4 regions of the Oerskovia jenensis genome follow, and region 1 is predicted to be linked to each of the others. Evidence: riboswitches for the same ligand, from Rfam matches in the RefSeq annotation. Region 1 holds a riboswitch; each other region holds the start of a gene.

Region 1 (3,323 bases):
TCGGCCGCCGCGATCGTCGTCGAGAGCTCGTAGACCGGGATCGAGTGCCCCTGCTGCACCAGGAGGCGCGCCGCCTCGGTCACGAGCTCCTGCCGCTCGGCCGGGTCGGTCGACGCCGCCGAGCGGTCGAGCAGGTCGTCGACCTCCTCGGGGGCCCGCTTGTTGATGTTGCGCGCGTTGGCCGAGAAGATCGTGCGCAGCACGTCGGGGTCCGAGCGCGTCAGGTTGTAGTAGTCGAAGTCGAAGTCCCCGGACTTCTTGAGCTCGGTGGACTCGGCGACCGTGACCTGCTTGAGCTGGAGGTCCACGCCGATCTTCGCGAGCTGCTGCTGGACGAGCTCGAGCGGCTCGGCCACCTGCCAGAACGTGACCGTGGTGGACAGGCGCTGCCCGTCCTTGACCCGCACGCCGTCGGCACCCTCGACCCAGCCCGCGTCGTCGAGGAGCTTCTCTGCGCCGTCCGGGTCGTACGCCAGGTCGTCCGAGACGTCGGCCCACAGCGGGGTCGAGTGCGACAGCACGCTCGTCGCGGGCTCGTCCTGCGGGGTCAGCAGGGTCGCGGCGATCTCCTCGCGGTCGATGCCCTTGCTGATCGCCTGCCGCACCGCCGGGTCGGCGGCGAGCGGACGGGACTCGTTGGGGAAGAGGTTGAAGACGACACCCGGGTTCGCCCGGTACGCGAGCCAGAAACCGTTGCCGTCGAACTGCGGCAGGTCGACCGTGCTGATGGCCGCGGTCGCGTCGATCTGCCCCGAGAGCAGGCTGCCGGTGCGCACGCTGGCCTCGGGCACGAACTTCACGGTCACGGTGTCGAGGTACGCCTCGCCCGTGTGGTCGTCCGCCTCGGAGGCCCAGTCGTACCCGGCGACCTTCTCGAGCACGACCTCCTGGTCGAACGTGTACGACCTCACCGCGAACGGTCCGGAGCCCACGAACTTCCCGGCGCACCGGTCCTCGACGCTCAGCGCGGCCGACGCGGGCGAGAGCAGCCCGAGCGAGAAGGTCGAGGACGCCTGGAGGAACTGCGCGCTGGGTGCCGAGAAGTCGACCCGCACGGTGCGGGGGTCCACGACCGTGGTCCCCTCGTACCCCACGAGGTAGGCCGAGCCGAGCGAGGCCGCTGCGCCCAGCTCGACGATCTTGTCGAAGTTCGTCTTGACCGCGGCCGCGTCGATCGGCGTGCCGTCGGCGAACGTCGGTCCCTCCCGGAGCGTGAACGTGAAGCTCGTCGCGTCCGCGTCGACCTCCCAGCTCTCGGCGAGCCAGGGCAGGATCTCGCCCGTGTCGGGGTCCTGCGCGGTGAGCGAGGCCACGGTCTGACGGGCCGAGGCGATCGCGTCGTTGTTCCCGACCTGCTGCGGGTCGATGCAGTGCGAGTCGACCGTGACCGCGAAGGTGAGGTTGCCGCCCGGGACGGGCTCCGCCGTCGGGCCGGGGGACGTGCCGTCCGCCGCGCCGCCGTCACCGGAGCCGCACGCCCCGAGCAGGAGCGCCGTCGTGGCGAGGGAGGCCGCGGCGAGTGCGCGGCGGGACGGGGCCGTGCGGCCGCCGGGGCCCGTGGGCCTGGTCGAGAGGGACATGCGAGAGGTGCTCCTTCGGTCGTGCGCGCCGCGCGACCGGCAGGGCCGGCGGCGCGCAGGGGTCGCCGACGGACCGTGGGTGCGTCGGGTCGACGCCTGCTCACGGTGCGCGGCGGTGGGGGCCGTCAGGGGACGGCGAAGGTGGGGACGTGGTCGACGCGGGGGTCTCGCCCGCGCGTCAGGTGCGACCTGGGTTCAGCCGGGTGTCAGCGACAACAGGGGACGAGGAGCCGGGGGCCGTCGAGGTGGCGGACCGCCCTGCGGTCGTGCTCCTGCTCCGTGCCGGGTGCGCGCATCGTCCGTTCCTCCGTGTGCCTACCGCGTGCTTACCGCGCCCGACGGGTCGCGGTCAGGTACCACCCGGAGCACCCCGTCACGTCGAAGGGTTGCTGGCCAGCGAGCCGGGTCTTGGCACTGGCGCTCTTCACCTGCCGCACAGGAAAGCCCCCCGAGGGCGAGGAGTCAAGGGGTGAGAGCGCCGTCCCACACGGTGAGACGCCAGGGGGGTGCGAGACGGGGCCCGGTGACCCGTGACGGGTCGCCGAGCCCCGTCAGGGAGTCGTGCGGCAGGGCGCCCAGGCGCGGCGAACCCCGCTCAGGACGCCTTGCGCTTGCGGCCGACGAGCACCAGGTCGTCACGGTGCACGATCTCGCGGTCGTACCCCTCGCCCAGCTTGTCGCGCAGCTCGTGGGTCGAACGTCCCAGGAGGCCGGGGATGTCGCTCGAGTCGAAGGCCACGAGGCCGCGCGCGATCACGCGCCCGTCGGGGGCGACGAGCTCGACGGGGTCGCCCGCGTCGAAGTCGCCCGTGACCCCGACGACCCCCGCGGGCAGCAGCGACGCACGTCCGGCCAGCACCGCGGCGACGGCCCCCGCGTCGAGCTCGAGGCGTCCGCGAGTGCGGGCCGCGTGCGCGAGCCACAGGCGCCGGCGCGTGGTGCGCTTGCCCGTCACGGCGAACCAGGTCCCGACCTCGCGCCCCGCGAGCGCGCCCTCGGCGTGCGCGGCCTTGGTCAGCACGACGGGGATGCCCGATCCGGTCGCGATGCGCACCGACTCGAGCTTGGTCAGCATGCCGCCCGTCCCGATCGAGCTGCCCCGGCCCGTGACCTCGATGCCCTCGAGGTCGAGCGCGGAGTGCACCTCGCGGATGCGCTGGGTACCGGGCCGCGAGGGCGGACCGTCGTACAGGCCGTCGACGTCGGTCAGCAGGACCATCGCGTCGGCGCGGACCAGGTGCGAGACCAGGGCCGCGAGGCGGTCGTTGTCCCCGAAGCGGATCTCGTCCGTCGCGACCGCGTCGTTCTCGTTGACGACGGGCACGATCCCCAGGTCGAGCAGGCGTTCGAGCGAGCGCTGGGCGTTGCGGTAGTGCCCCCGGCGGATGGTGTCCTCGGCCGTGAGGAGCACCTGGCCCACGCGGATGCCGTACTCGGCGAACGCCTGCGCGTACCGGGCGACCAGGAGCCCCTGCCCCACCGAGGCCGCGGCCTGGGCCGTGGCGAGGTCGCGTGGTCGCGCGCTCAGGCCGAGCGGGCCGATCCCCGCAGCGATCGCCCCCGACGTCACGAGCACGACCTGTCCACCCGCGGCGTGCCGCGCGGCGATGACGTCGACGAGCGCGTGGAGGGCCGGGACGCTGAGGTGCCCGTCGGGTCCGGTGAGCGAGGACGAGCCGATCTTGACGACGACCCGGTGGGCCGTGGCGACCTGGGAGCGAGCGGAGAGCGCATTCACCGGGA
Region 2 (3,323 bases), 2.2 Mb from region 1:
GCCGACCAGGACCGTGGCGCCCCCCGTGCGCTGCCAGGGCAGGAGGTTCGCGTGGTGCTCGACGTCGAGGACGAGCACGCGGCCCGGCGAGCCGTCGGCCTGGGCCGGGACGCAGCCCGCGAGGAGGTTGAGCGAGTCCGTGGTGTTGCGCGTGACGATCGTGACGTCGTCCTCGCGCGCGCCGACGAACGCGCCGATCGTCTGGCGAGCGGCCTCGTAGAGGGCCGTCGACACCTGGGAGAGGTAGCCCGCGCCGCGGTGCACGCTCGCGTACAGCGGCAGGACCTCGTTGACCCGGTCGGCCACGACCTGGAGCGCCGGGGCCGAGGCCGCGACGTCGAGGTTCGCGTACGGGACGCTGCGCCCGTCGACGAGGGGGACCAGGGTGTCGCTGCCCACGACGGGCAGCACGGCACACGAGATGGGGGCTTCGATGACTGCGTGTGCGCTCATGGCACGTCCTCCGGTGGTCGTCGGAGTTCGCCCTGCCGGCCCCTCCGCGCTTGCCCCCCTCCAGGTAGAGAGGGACCTGGTCGTCACCCGGGGCACCCCACCGCGGAGGAGGGTTGCCGGCCAGCAAACCGGGGCTTTGCGCTGGCACTCATGACCTGGTGTCCAGGATGGTCGAGGCGCCCGGAGCATGTCAACCGGTGGGCACGGCGTCTCGGATGATGGGCACGGCGGTCTCTCAGCAGCGCGGGTAGGTCAGGAGGTCAGGTGCGCGCGGTCGCTGCGAGCGCCGCGATGTAACGCGCATCGGCCCGGTACATGGCGGCGTGCTCCCGGAAGTCGTCGCGTCCGGTCACGGACGCCCGCTCGTCCGTGAACGCCGCGAGCTCGTGGAGCCGCGCGACCACGGTGGTCAGGACCTCACGTCGCGAGTACGGCATCCCGTAGGCGGCGACCAGCACGTCGAGTCGTGCCAACGAGTCCAGCCGCCCGACGACGTCGCTCCCCTCCGAGTCCCCTGCGTCCGCCACGAGGGGCGCGAGCCGGTAGCCGAGGTAGGCCAGGTCCCAGATCCGGGGGCCGGGGCTCGCGGTGTCGAAGTCGATGAGCCCCACGAGGGTTCCGTCGCGGAAGACCATGTTGTACGGGGCGACGTCGTTGTGGCACACGACCTCGGCGGGCTCGTGCGGTGCGGTCTGCCAGACGGGCGCCGCGGTGCGTGTGTCGAGGAACCCGACGCTCGCGTCGTGCACGCGCCGCAGCAGCGCGCCCGCGTCCCGGAGCACCGACTCGTCCCAGACCCACTCGGGCAGCGGGTAGTGCGCGACGTCACCGGGGAGGAAGGACAGCACCTCGCGCCCCTGCTCGTCCGTCCCGAGCGGCTCGGGCACCCCGGTGACGCCCTGTGCTCGCAGGTGCCGCAGGAGCGCCTGGATCGTGGGCGTCCAGGGACCTGCGGTCCGGCGGACGGTGTCGCCGCGCCGCACGACCGTCGTCGAGTTCCCCCCGGCCAGGGGCTCCTCGGCCTGGTCGGGCGCCTCGGGGTAGAGGGCTTGCGTCGAGGTAGAGGCCCCTGGTCCTCCGTCTCGACGGGAGTCCTCTACCTCGCGGTCCGGTTCGGGGAGATGGCTCATGCGCAGGAACCTACCCGACCACCCTGCGAGACGACCGTTCCATCTTGTGGGCACGGTGGCGTACGATCCGACGCAACCATCCAGAGCGGCTGAGTGACTTGGCACGATGACGCCGCAGCAACCCCCCGGCAACGGGCGAGGGTGCTACCGCCACGACCGATGGAGGATCACCATGAGTGTCCCTGACCGCGCGACCGCTGCCCCGGTCCCCGACGCCCGGCCCGCCGACGGCTACGCCGGCGACATCACGCCCCAGCAGGCGTGGACCCTTCTCCAGGGCGACCCGAGCGTCGTCCTCGTGGACGTGCGCACCGACGCCGAGTGGCGCTTCGTCGGGGTCCCCGACCTGGCCTCGACCGGCCGCGAGCCCGTCCTGGCCCAGTGGGTCGACGTCACGGGCCGCCCCAACCCGGCGTTCGTCGCGGAGCTCACCGCGGCCGGGGTGAGCCCTGAGCGTCCGGTCGTCTTCCTGTGCCGCTCGGGAGCCCGCTCGATCGGCGCCGCCAAGGCTGCCACCGCCGCGGGGCTGGGTCCCGCGTACAACGTCCTCGAGGGCTTCGAGGGAGCGCTCGACGGCGCCGGCCACCGCGGGTCGGACGGCTGGCGCGCAGCCGGTCTCCCCTGGAAGCAGTCGTGAGCGCCGCGCACGGGGACGGCGTCCTGCGCATCCCTGCCGGCGTCCCTGGCGGCTCGGGCCGCGGCCCGCTGCCCCGCTCGGCCCGTCCCGACACGCTCGCGGTGCGCGGCGGCCACGCCCGCTCCAACTTCGAGGAGACGAGCGAGGCGCTCTTCCTCACGCAGGGCTACGTCTACGGGAGCGCCGCGGAGGCGGAGGCCGCGTTCACGGGCGAGGTCGACCGCTTCATCTACTCGCGCTACGGCAACCCGACCGTGCACACGTTCGAGGAGCGGCTGCGCCTCATCGAGGGCGCCGAGGCCTGCTACGCCACGGCGTCCGGCATGTCGGCGGTCTTCACCTCGCTCGCGGCGCTGGTCGGCGCCGGGTCGCGCATCGTCGCCGCCCGCGCGCTCTTCGGCTCGTCGCTCGTCATCTTCGACGAGATCTTCGCCAAGTGGGGCGTGCGCACCGACTACGTCGACGGCCACGTGCTGTCGCAGTGGGAGGAGGCGCTGTCGACCCCTGCGGACGTCGTCTTCTTCGAGACCCCGTCCAACCCCATGCAGGACGTGATCGACGTGCGCCGCGTGAGCGACCTCGCGCACGCCGCAGGCGCGGTCGTCGTGCTCGACAACGTGTTCGCGACCCCCGTGCTGCAGAAGCCGCTCGAGCTCGGCGCCGACGTCGTCGTGTACTCGGCGACCAAGCACATCGACGGGCAGGGGCGCGTGCTCGGCGGCGCGATCCTGGGTTCCGAGGAGTACGTCAAGGGACCGGTCCAGACCTTCATCCGCAACACCGGCCCGTCGCTCAGCGCGTTCAACGCGTGGGTCCTGGTCAAGGGGCTCGAGACCCTCTCGGTGCGCGTCAAGGCGCAGAACGCCTCGGCCCTCCAGGTCGCGACCGCCCTCGAGGACCTGCCCGGCGTCACGGCCGTGCGCTACCCGTTCCTGGCCTCGCACCCGCAGGTCGAGCTCGCCAAGGCCCAGCAGAGCGGTGGCGGGACGGTCGTGACGTTCAACCTCGACGTGCCGGGCGCCGACGACCCGCGCACCGACCCCGAGCTTCTCAAGAAGCGCACGTTCCAGTTCCTCGACGCCCTGCGGGTCGTGGACATCTCG
Region 3 (3,323 bases), 1.8 Mb from region 1:
GGTCCCCGCTGGTCGTCGACGTCGTCCAGGTCGTCGACCGCATCGAAGGCGATCTGGCGGGGTTGCTCTCGTCGGCGAAAGGGCACGCCCGGAGCCTAGCGGCCGGGCGTGCCCTCACGGGACGGAGGTTCAGCGCGTCGCGACCGACACGAGGTAGTCGTCGGCGTCGTCGTCCCAGCGCAGGTCGATCGCGCCCGCGGTCTGCGCGGCCTTGCAGAACTGGAGGAAGCTGCGGTAGCCGAGCGCCTTCTCGCTGAAGTCGGGGCGCTTCTTGCGGAGCTGGTTCTTGAGGCCGGACAGGGGCACCGAGTCGCCCTGCTCGCCCACGACCGTGCGCAGCAGCGCGAAGTCGTCCCCGGCGTGCCCGCGCTCGGGCAGCGAGACCTCGGGGTCGCCCGTCGCGGGGCCCGCGCTGAGCTGTACGACGCCGCGCTCCTCGAGGTAGCGCAGGAACTCGCCGAAGTTGCGGAAGCCGTAGTCGGCCTCGCTGAAGGTGGGGTCCTTGCGGAGCAGCGTGCGCTTGAGCGTCGAGGCGACGACGGCCCCGCTCGACGAGCTCGACAGGTCCGCGAGGGTCTGCGCGACGAGGACCGCGAGGTCCTCGTCCTCGGAGGCCGAGGAGGCCCCGTGCCCGACGGCGGACTCGAGCTCGGCCTCGACGTCCAGCGGGACGGAGGTCGGCTCGGGCGCGCTCTCGGCGGTCGGTGCCGTGGCGTCGGCGGCCGGGGGCGGGGTCACGGCCTCGGGCGCAGGAACGGCTGCGGCCTTGCCCGAGGAGCCCGAGGAGCCCGTGGAGCGGCCGTACGACTTGCGGGTCCCGCTCCGGTTCGAGCTGTTCGAGGAGCGCTTGCGCTCGACGGGCTCGTCCGGGATCTCGACGCCCTCGAGGCGGTCGTAGAAGAGGAACTCGTCGCACGCCGCCGGCAGCAGCTTGGACGTCGAGTTCTCGACGCCGATCCCGATGACGCGCTTGTTGAGCTCACGCAGCTTGTGCACGAGGGGGGAGAAGTCGCTGTCGCCCGTACACATGACGAAGGTAGAGATGTACTCACGCTCGAAGGCCATCTCGATCGCGTCGACGACCATCTTGATGTCGGCCGCGTTCTTGCGCGAGGCCCCCATGCGCTGGGGCATCTCGATGAGCTCGACCTGGTGACGGGTCAGGGAGCGGCGGTCCTCGTCGAAGTACGACCAGTCGGCGTAGGCACGGCGGACGACGACACGGCCGCGCGCGGCCAACGCGTCGGCGATCGGCTTGAAGTCGAAGGTCATCCCGCCCAGGTGGTCGCGCGCGCCCAGCGCGAGGTTGTCGTAGTCGAGGAAGACGGCCAGACGTTCTTCGGTGTCCATATCCGCCAGGGTATTGCCCGCGTCGTCCGAACGCCCATCCGCCGCGGCGACCAGCCCGTATGTCACAGGCCGCTGGGCGGGAGACGGGCGTAGGTTGTAAGGACACCGGTCGGCCCGACGAAGGGTCCGCCGGGGCGCGCGCACACCGCGAGACGAGTCGACTCCCCGACGCCAGACCCTTCCGTCTCACGCTTCGAGCAGATACTGGCTCGCATCATGGATTCCCCCTACGATCGTCACCACCATCCAGAGCGGTCGAGAGTCCTGGCTCGTTGACACCGCAGCAACCCCCCAACGGAAGCCTCCCGCGGGTACGGGTGCTACAGCCAGGTTCGATGGAGCGATTCATGACCGAGGCATCCTTCTGCGCAACCCCGCACCGTACCGGGGTCCCGCGCACCACCCGTTCGGCCTTCGTGGCCACCGTCGGCACGCCCCTCCCGGCGGTCGCACGATGAGCATCGTCGACCTGGGGCACTTCGGGCACGAGGCACCGCGACCCACGGTGTCGTTCGAGCTCATGCCCCCGCGCCGCCCCGACGCCGCCCCCAAGTTCTGGGAGACGGCGCGGCGGCTCGTCGCGACGTCCCCGGACTTCGTGTCGGTCACGTACGGCGCGGCCGGCACGGACCGCGAGACCTCGCGCCGCGTCATCAGCCAGCTCCTGCACGGCACGCCCGTGCTGCCCATCGCGCACCTGACCTGCGTGGGCGCCTCGCGCGAGGACGTCGAGGACGTCATCACGGACTTCCTCGACGCCGGTGTGCGCAGCTTCCTCGCCCTGCGCGGGGACCCTCCGCGCGACCAGCCCGACTGGCGCCCCGCCGAGGACGGCGTGCGGTCCAGCACCGAGCTCGTGGCCCTGCTGCGCGAGGTCGAGGCCGCGCGCTGCGCCGCGAGCCCGAGCGTCGCGCTGCGCGGCGCGGCCCGCCCCCTGACCATCGCGGTCGCGACGTTCCCCGACGGGAACCTCGCCGCGGGCACGAGCCGCACCCAGGAGGTGCGCCGCCTCTGGCAGAAGCAGCAGGCCGGAGCGGACTTCGCGATCACGCAGCTCTTCTACGAGGCGTCGTCCTACATCGACTTCGTCGCCGAGGCGCGCGCCGCCGGGGTGACCATCCCGATCCTCGCGGGCCTGCTGCCCATGACGGACCCGGCCCGCCTCGCACGCGTCGAGGAGCTCACTGGCGTCCCGGCACCGCGCCGCGTCGTCGAGGCCCTCGAGGCCGAGCAGGACCCGGACGCACGCCACAGGCTGGGTATCCGGCACTCGGTCGAGCTCGCGCGCCAGGTCCTCGCGGCCGGCGCGCCCGGCCTCCACATCTACACGTTCAACAAGCACCAAGCCGCTCTAGACCTGCTCGAGGGAGTCAACCTCGGCGGTGGGGTAGCGGGGGACGCGAGCAGCGTCTCGTCCCGCACCCCCGACCTGGCCAGCGGGCCGTGGGTCTCCGGCACTCCCCTTCCCTCCGCCGAGCCCGCCCTGGGCGGGCCCTCGGTCTGACCAGTTCAGAGGTAATCACCATGAGTGCACCCACGTTCCCCTCCGGTTCCGTCCTCGGCTACCCCCGCATCGGCCCGCGCCGCGAGCTCAAGAAGGCCGTCGAGTCCTTCTGGGCCGGGCGCTCCACGGCCGACGAGCTCGAGGCCACGGCCTCGGCGCTGCGCGTCGCGGCCGCCCAGCGTCTCGTCGACCTGGGCCTCGACGCCTCGTCGGGCGCCGTGCCCGGCTCGTTCTCGTACTACGACCAGGTGCTCGACGTCGTCGCTCTCCTCGGGGCGGTCCCGTCGCGCTTCGCGTCGCTCACCGACGAGAAGGGCGCGCTGGACCTCGCGGGCTACTTCACGGTCGCGCGCGGCGCCGGTGAGGACGCCCCGCTCGAGATGACCAAGTGGTTCGACACGAACTACCACTACCTGGTCCCCGAGATCAGCGAGTCCACACCGTTCCGCTTCGCGGACGACCGCATCGT
Region 4 (3,323 bases), 2.2 Mb from region 1:
GGACACGCGCGGTCGAGGGGGTGAGGGTCTGATGGAGAACGTCGTCGCGGCCTTCCCGGACCTCCTGGTGGCCCTCGGGCAGACGCTGTACATGCTCGCGATCTGCTGGCCCGTGGGGATCGTCCTCGGGCTCACCGTGGCCGTGCTCCTGCGCGTCACGAGCGCGGACGGCCTGCGCCCGCACCGGGCGTGGTTCGCGGTCCTCAACGGGATCGTGAACCTCGGGCGCTCGGTGCCGTTCCTCCTGCTGGCGGTCCTCATGGTCCCGGTCACGCGCCTGATCGTCGGGACGGCGATCGGCACGACGGCCGCGACGGTCCCGCTCGTGGTCAGTGCCGTGCCCTACTTCGCACGCCTCGCCGAGCAGAGCCTCCTCGCCGCCGACAGGGGGTCGATCGAGGCGGCCGAGGCGTTGGGCGCGGGCAGGTTGCGGATCGTCTTCCGGGTCCTTCTCCGCGAGTCGTTCCCGCTGCTCGTGAACGCGTCGATCATCCTCCTGGTCGCGTTCGTGTCGTACACGACGATCGTGGGGATCGTCGGCGGGGGCGGGGTCGGTGACTTCGCGATCCGGTACGGCTACAACCTGTTCCAGACGGACGTCATGGTGTTCTCGGTGGCCGTGATCGTCCTGCTCGTCCAGGTGTTCCAGGTGGTCGGCAATCGGCTCGTGCGCAGGTGGGACCACCGCATCGTCCGGTAGCCCGGCAGTCCGGCGCCCCCGTGCCCGGCGCGCGCCGGGCACAGGTGAGGGGCCCGACGGCGGTGCGAACCGCCGTCGGGCCCCTCACCCGGATCGTGGGGCTCAGAGAGCCGAGTGGTCCCCGATCCGGTGGTAGGACCGGTCGTGGTAGACGAGCGGCGTCGCGCCTGCCCGGGTCCCCGACGCGAGTGCGCGCAGCGAGACCAGGTAGCTGTCGCCCACGGGCGTGCGCTGGATGATGCGGCCGCGCACCCAGGACAGCGCGCCGTCGATCACGGGCTCCCCGGACTCGAGAGGGGACCAGCCGCCGGCCGCGAAGCGGTCGGTCCCGCTCGTCGCGAAGCGTGCCGACACGTCGTCCTGGTCGGCGGCCAGGAAGTTGACCGTGACCGTGCGGGCCGCCGAGATCGCGGGCCACGACGACGACGTCGACGCGAGCGAGAACGCGAGCAGCGGCGGCGCGGCCGAGACCGAGATGACCGACGTCGCCGTGAAGCCCACGGGGCGGCCCTCGTGCTCGAGCGCGATCACCGCGACGCCCGCGGGGTGCTGCCGGAACACCGCCTTGTAGGCGTCGGGGCTGAGCTGCGGCTCGTCCTGCTCGTGGAGCAGGGCCTCGAGTCCGGCGAGGCCCGCGACGTCGGGGCGGGTCGTGGGGTCGGCGGTCATCGGGTCACCTCGGCGAGCTCGGGGGTGGACGTGTCCTGCCCGACGGCGTCGCTCGCCGCCCGCCGCAAGGGCCCTCCCGCGTGGTCGAGCCAGGCGTCGACGGCGGTCGTGAGGTCGGCCTCGTCGAGCCGGGAGTCCAGGAGGGTGAGCGTCCGTGCGGGGACGGTCGCGCCGAGCTCGACGAGGAGCGGGCGCAGGTGCACCTCGCCCGCGAGGGCGTGCGCGGGGTTGCCCGACACCACGACGGGGACGGCGACGACCCCGGCCAGGCCGTCCGGGCCGTAGAGGTCGAGGAACGCCTTGAGCAGCCCGGTGTACGAGCCCTTGTAGACCGGTGTCGCGACGACCAGCACCGCGGCGCTCGCGGCGGTCTCGCGCGCGGCGTCGGCCCGCGGGTGCTCGGGGGCGAGGATCTCGGTGGCGAGGTCGGCCAGGTCGATCGTGGTCGGGGCGGGCTCGGGCGCGTCGGCCGGGGCGAGGCCCAGGTGGTCGGCGACGCGGGCCGCGACCGTCCGGGCGGCCGACAGGGTCCGCGACCCGGGCCGCGGGTTGCCGACCAGGGTCACCACGGCCGGTCGCGGGGGGCCTGGCTCGGCGGGGTGGGGTGCTGCAGGGTGCTGGGTCATCGCTTCCTCACTGTCGTCGTGCTGCACGCTTGCCGCGTCGTGCCGGCGCGGCCAGGTCATCTCCCGGAGCACCCCGTCGTGAAGGGGTTGCTGACCAGCGAGCCGGGGCTTGGTGCTGGTGCTCGTGACCTCTGGGTAGGGGTATAACCCCGGCCGGGGGAATCTGCACCGATCAGGTCGAGAATTCTCAGAGGGTGGACGGAGGTTTCGTTCCGGGGGCCCGGACCTCGGGGCACGGCGCACGGCCCGGTGCGGTGGCGGGTGCGGTGGTCGACGCCCGGACGGGGAGCCCGACTGTTGCCCCGGGCACGGGCAACGTCCCAGGTCGTGAGCCTGCTGTCTCCCAGAGTGGGACGGAAGTACGGCGGAGTTTACGAGTACGTAACCTGGTGCGGTTCAAAGCCCTGCCCTGCCGAGGAGCACTCCATGGATAGTCGTCTGCAGTCCGTCTTCGACGAGGTCCTCGCCCGCAACCCTGGTGAGGTCGAGTTCCACCAGGCGGTTCGCGAGGTCTTCGACTCGCTCGGGCCGGTGCTCCAGAAGAACCCCCAGTACGTCGACGCCGCCGTGCTCGAGCGCATCTGCGAGCCCGAGCGCCAGATCATCTTCCGCGTGCCGTGGGTCGACGACAAGAACCGCGTGCAGATCAACCGCGGCTTCCGCGTCGAGTTCAACTCGGCCCTCGGCCCGTACAAGGGCGGTCTGCGCTTCCACCCGTCGGTCTACCTGGGCATCGTCAAGTTCCTCGGGTTCGAGCAGATCTTCAAGAACTCGCTCACCGGCATGCCCATCGGCGGCGGCAAGGGCGGGTCGGACTTCGACCCGCGCGGCAAGTCAGACGGCGAGGTCATGCGCTTCTGCCAGTCGTTCATGACCGAGCTCTACCGCCACATCGGTGAGTACACCGACGTCCCGGCCGGCGACATCGGCGTGGGTGGTCGCGAGATCGGCTACCTGTTCGGCCAGTACAAGCGCATCACCAACCGCTACGAGTCCGGCGTCCTCACGGGCAAGGGCATCAGCTGGGGCGGGTCGCTCGTGCGCACCGAGGCCACGGGGTACGGCACGGTCTTCTTCGCCGACCACATGCTGCGCACCAAGGGCCAGAGCTTCGACGGCCAGCGCGTCGTCGTGTCCGGCTCGGGGAACGTCGCGACCTACGCGATCCAGAAGGCCCAGCAGCTCGGGGCGAACGTCGTGTCGTTCTCCGACTCGTCGGGATACGTGGTCGACGAGGCCGGCGTGGACGTCGAGCTGCTCCGCCAGATCAAGGAGGTCGAGCGCGGACGCGTGGCCGACTACGTCGAGCGTCGCCCCGGCGCACGCCT

Evidence for each region. A riboswitch is a leader RNA that binds a small molecule or an ion and turns the genes downstream of it on or off. The one in region 1 is predicted to bind S-adenosylmethionine.
Region 2: another riboswitch for S-adenosylmethionine. It lies ahead of JOD49_RS08975 (rhodanese-like domain-containing protein); the one in region 1 lies ahead of JOD49_RS18635 (ABC transporter substrate-binding protein).
Region 3: another riboswitch for S-adenosylmethionine. It lies ahead of JOD49_RS10825 (methylenetetrahydrofolate reductase); the one in region 1 lies ahead of JOD49_RS18635 (ABC transporter substrate-binding protein).
Region 4: another riboswitch for S-adenosylmethionine. It lies ahead of JOD49_RS08745 (NAD(P)H-dependent oxidoreductase); the one in region 1 lies ahead of JOD49_RS18635 (ABC transporter substrate-binding protein).

The regions. Positions count from the first base shown of each region.
Region 1 is NZ_JAFBBO010000001.1:4,174,359-4,177,681, reverse strand. Features, by position in the region: gene JOD49_RS18635 (ABC transporter substrate-binding protein) at 1-1,580, opposite strand, end outside; SAM riboswitch class IV at 1,898-2,009, opposite strand; gene proB (glutamate 5-kinase) at 2,176-3,318, opposite strand.
Region 2 is NZ_JAFBBO010000001.1:1,997,416-2,000,738, forward strand. Features, by position in the region: gene JOD49_RS08965 (aminotransferase class V-fold PLP-dependent enzyme) at 1-453, opposite strand, end outside; SAM riboswitch class IV at 495-609, opposite strand; gene JOD49_RS08970 (phosphotransferase enzyme family protein) at 714-1,583, opposite strand; SAM riboswitch class I at 1,657-1,749, shown strand; gene JOD49_RS08975 (rhodanese-like domain-containing protein) at 1,756-2,220, shown strand; gene JOD49_RS08980 (O-succinylhomoserine sulfhydrylase) at 2,244-3,323, shown strand, end outside.
Region 3 is NZ_JAFBBO010000001.1:2,415,474-2,418,796, forward strand. Features, by position in the region: gene JOD49_RS20750 (outer membrane protein assembly factor BamB family protein) at 1-86, opposite strand, end outside; gene JOD49_RS10820 (NYN domain-containing protein) at 130-1,350, opposite strand; SAM riboswitch class I at 1,590-1,692, shown strand; gene JOD49_RS10825 (methylenetetrahydrofolate reductase) at 1,805-2,854, shown strand; gene metE (5-methyltetrahydropteroyltriglutamate--homocysteine S-methyltransferase) at 2,875-3,323, shown strand, end outside.
Region 4 is NZ_JAFBBO010000001.1:1,946,678-1,950,000, reverse strand. Features, by position in the region: gene JOD49_RS08760 (methionine ABC transporter ATP-binding protein) at 1-32, shown strand, start outside; gene JOD49_RS08755 (methionine ABC transporter permease) at 32-700, shown strand; gene JOD49_RS08750 (flavin reductase family protein) at 803-1,369, opposite strand; gene JOD49_RS08745 (NAD(P)H-dependent oxidoreductase) at 1,366-1,995, opposite strand; SAM riboswitch class IV at 2,016-2,125, opposite strand; gene gdhA (NADP-specific glutamate dehydrogenase) at 2,422-3,323, shown strand, end outside.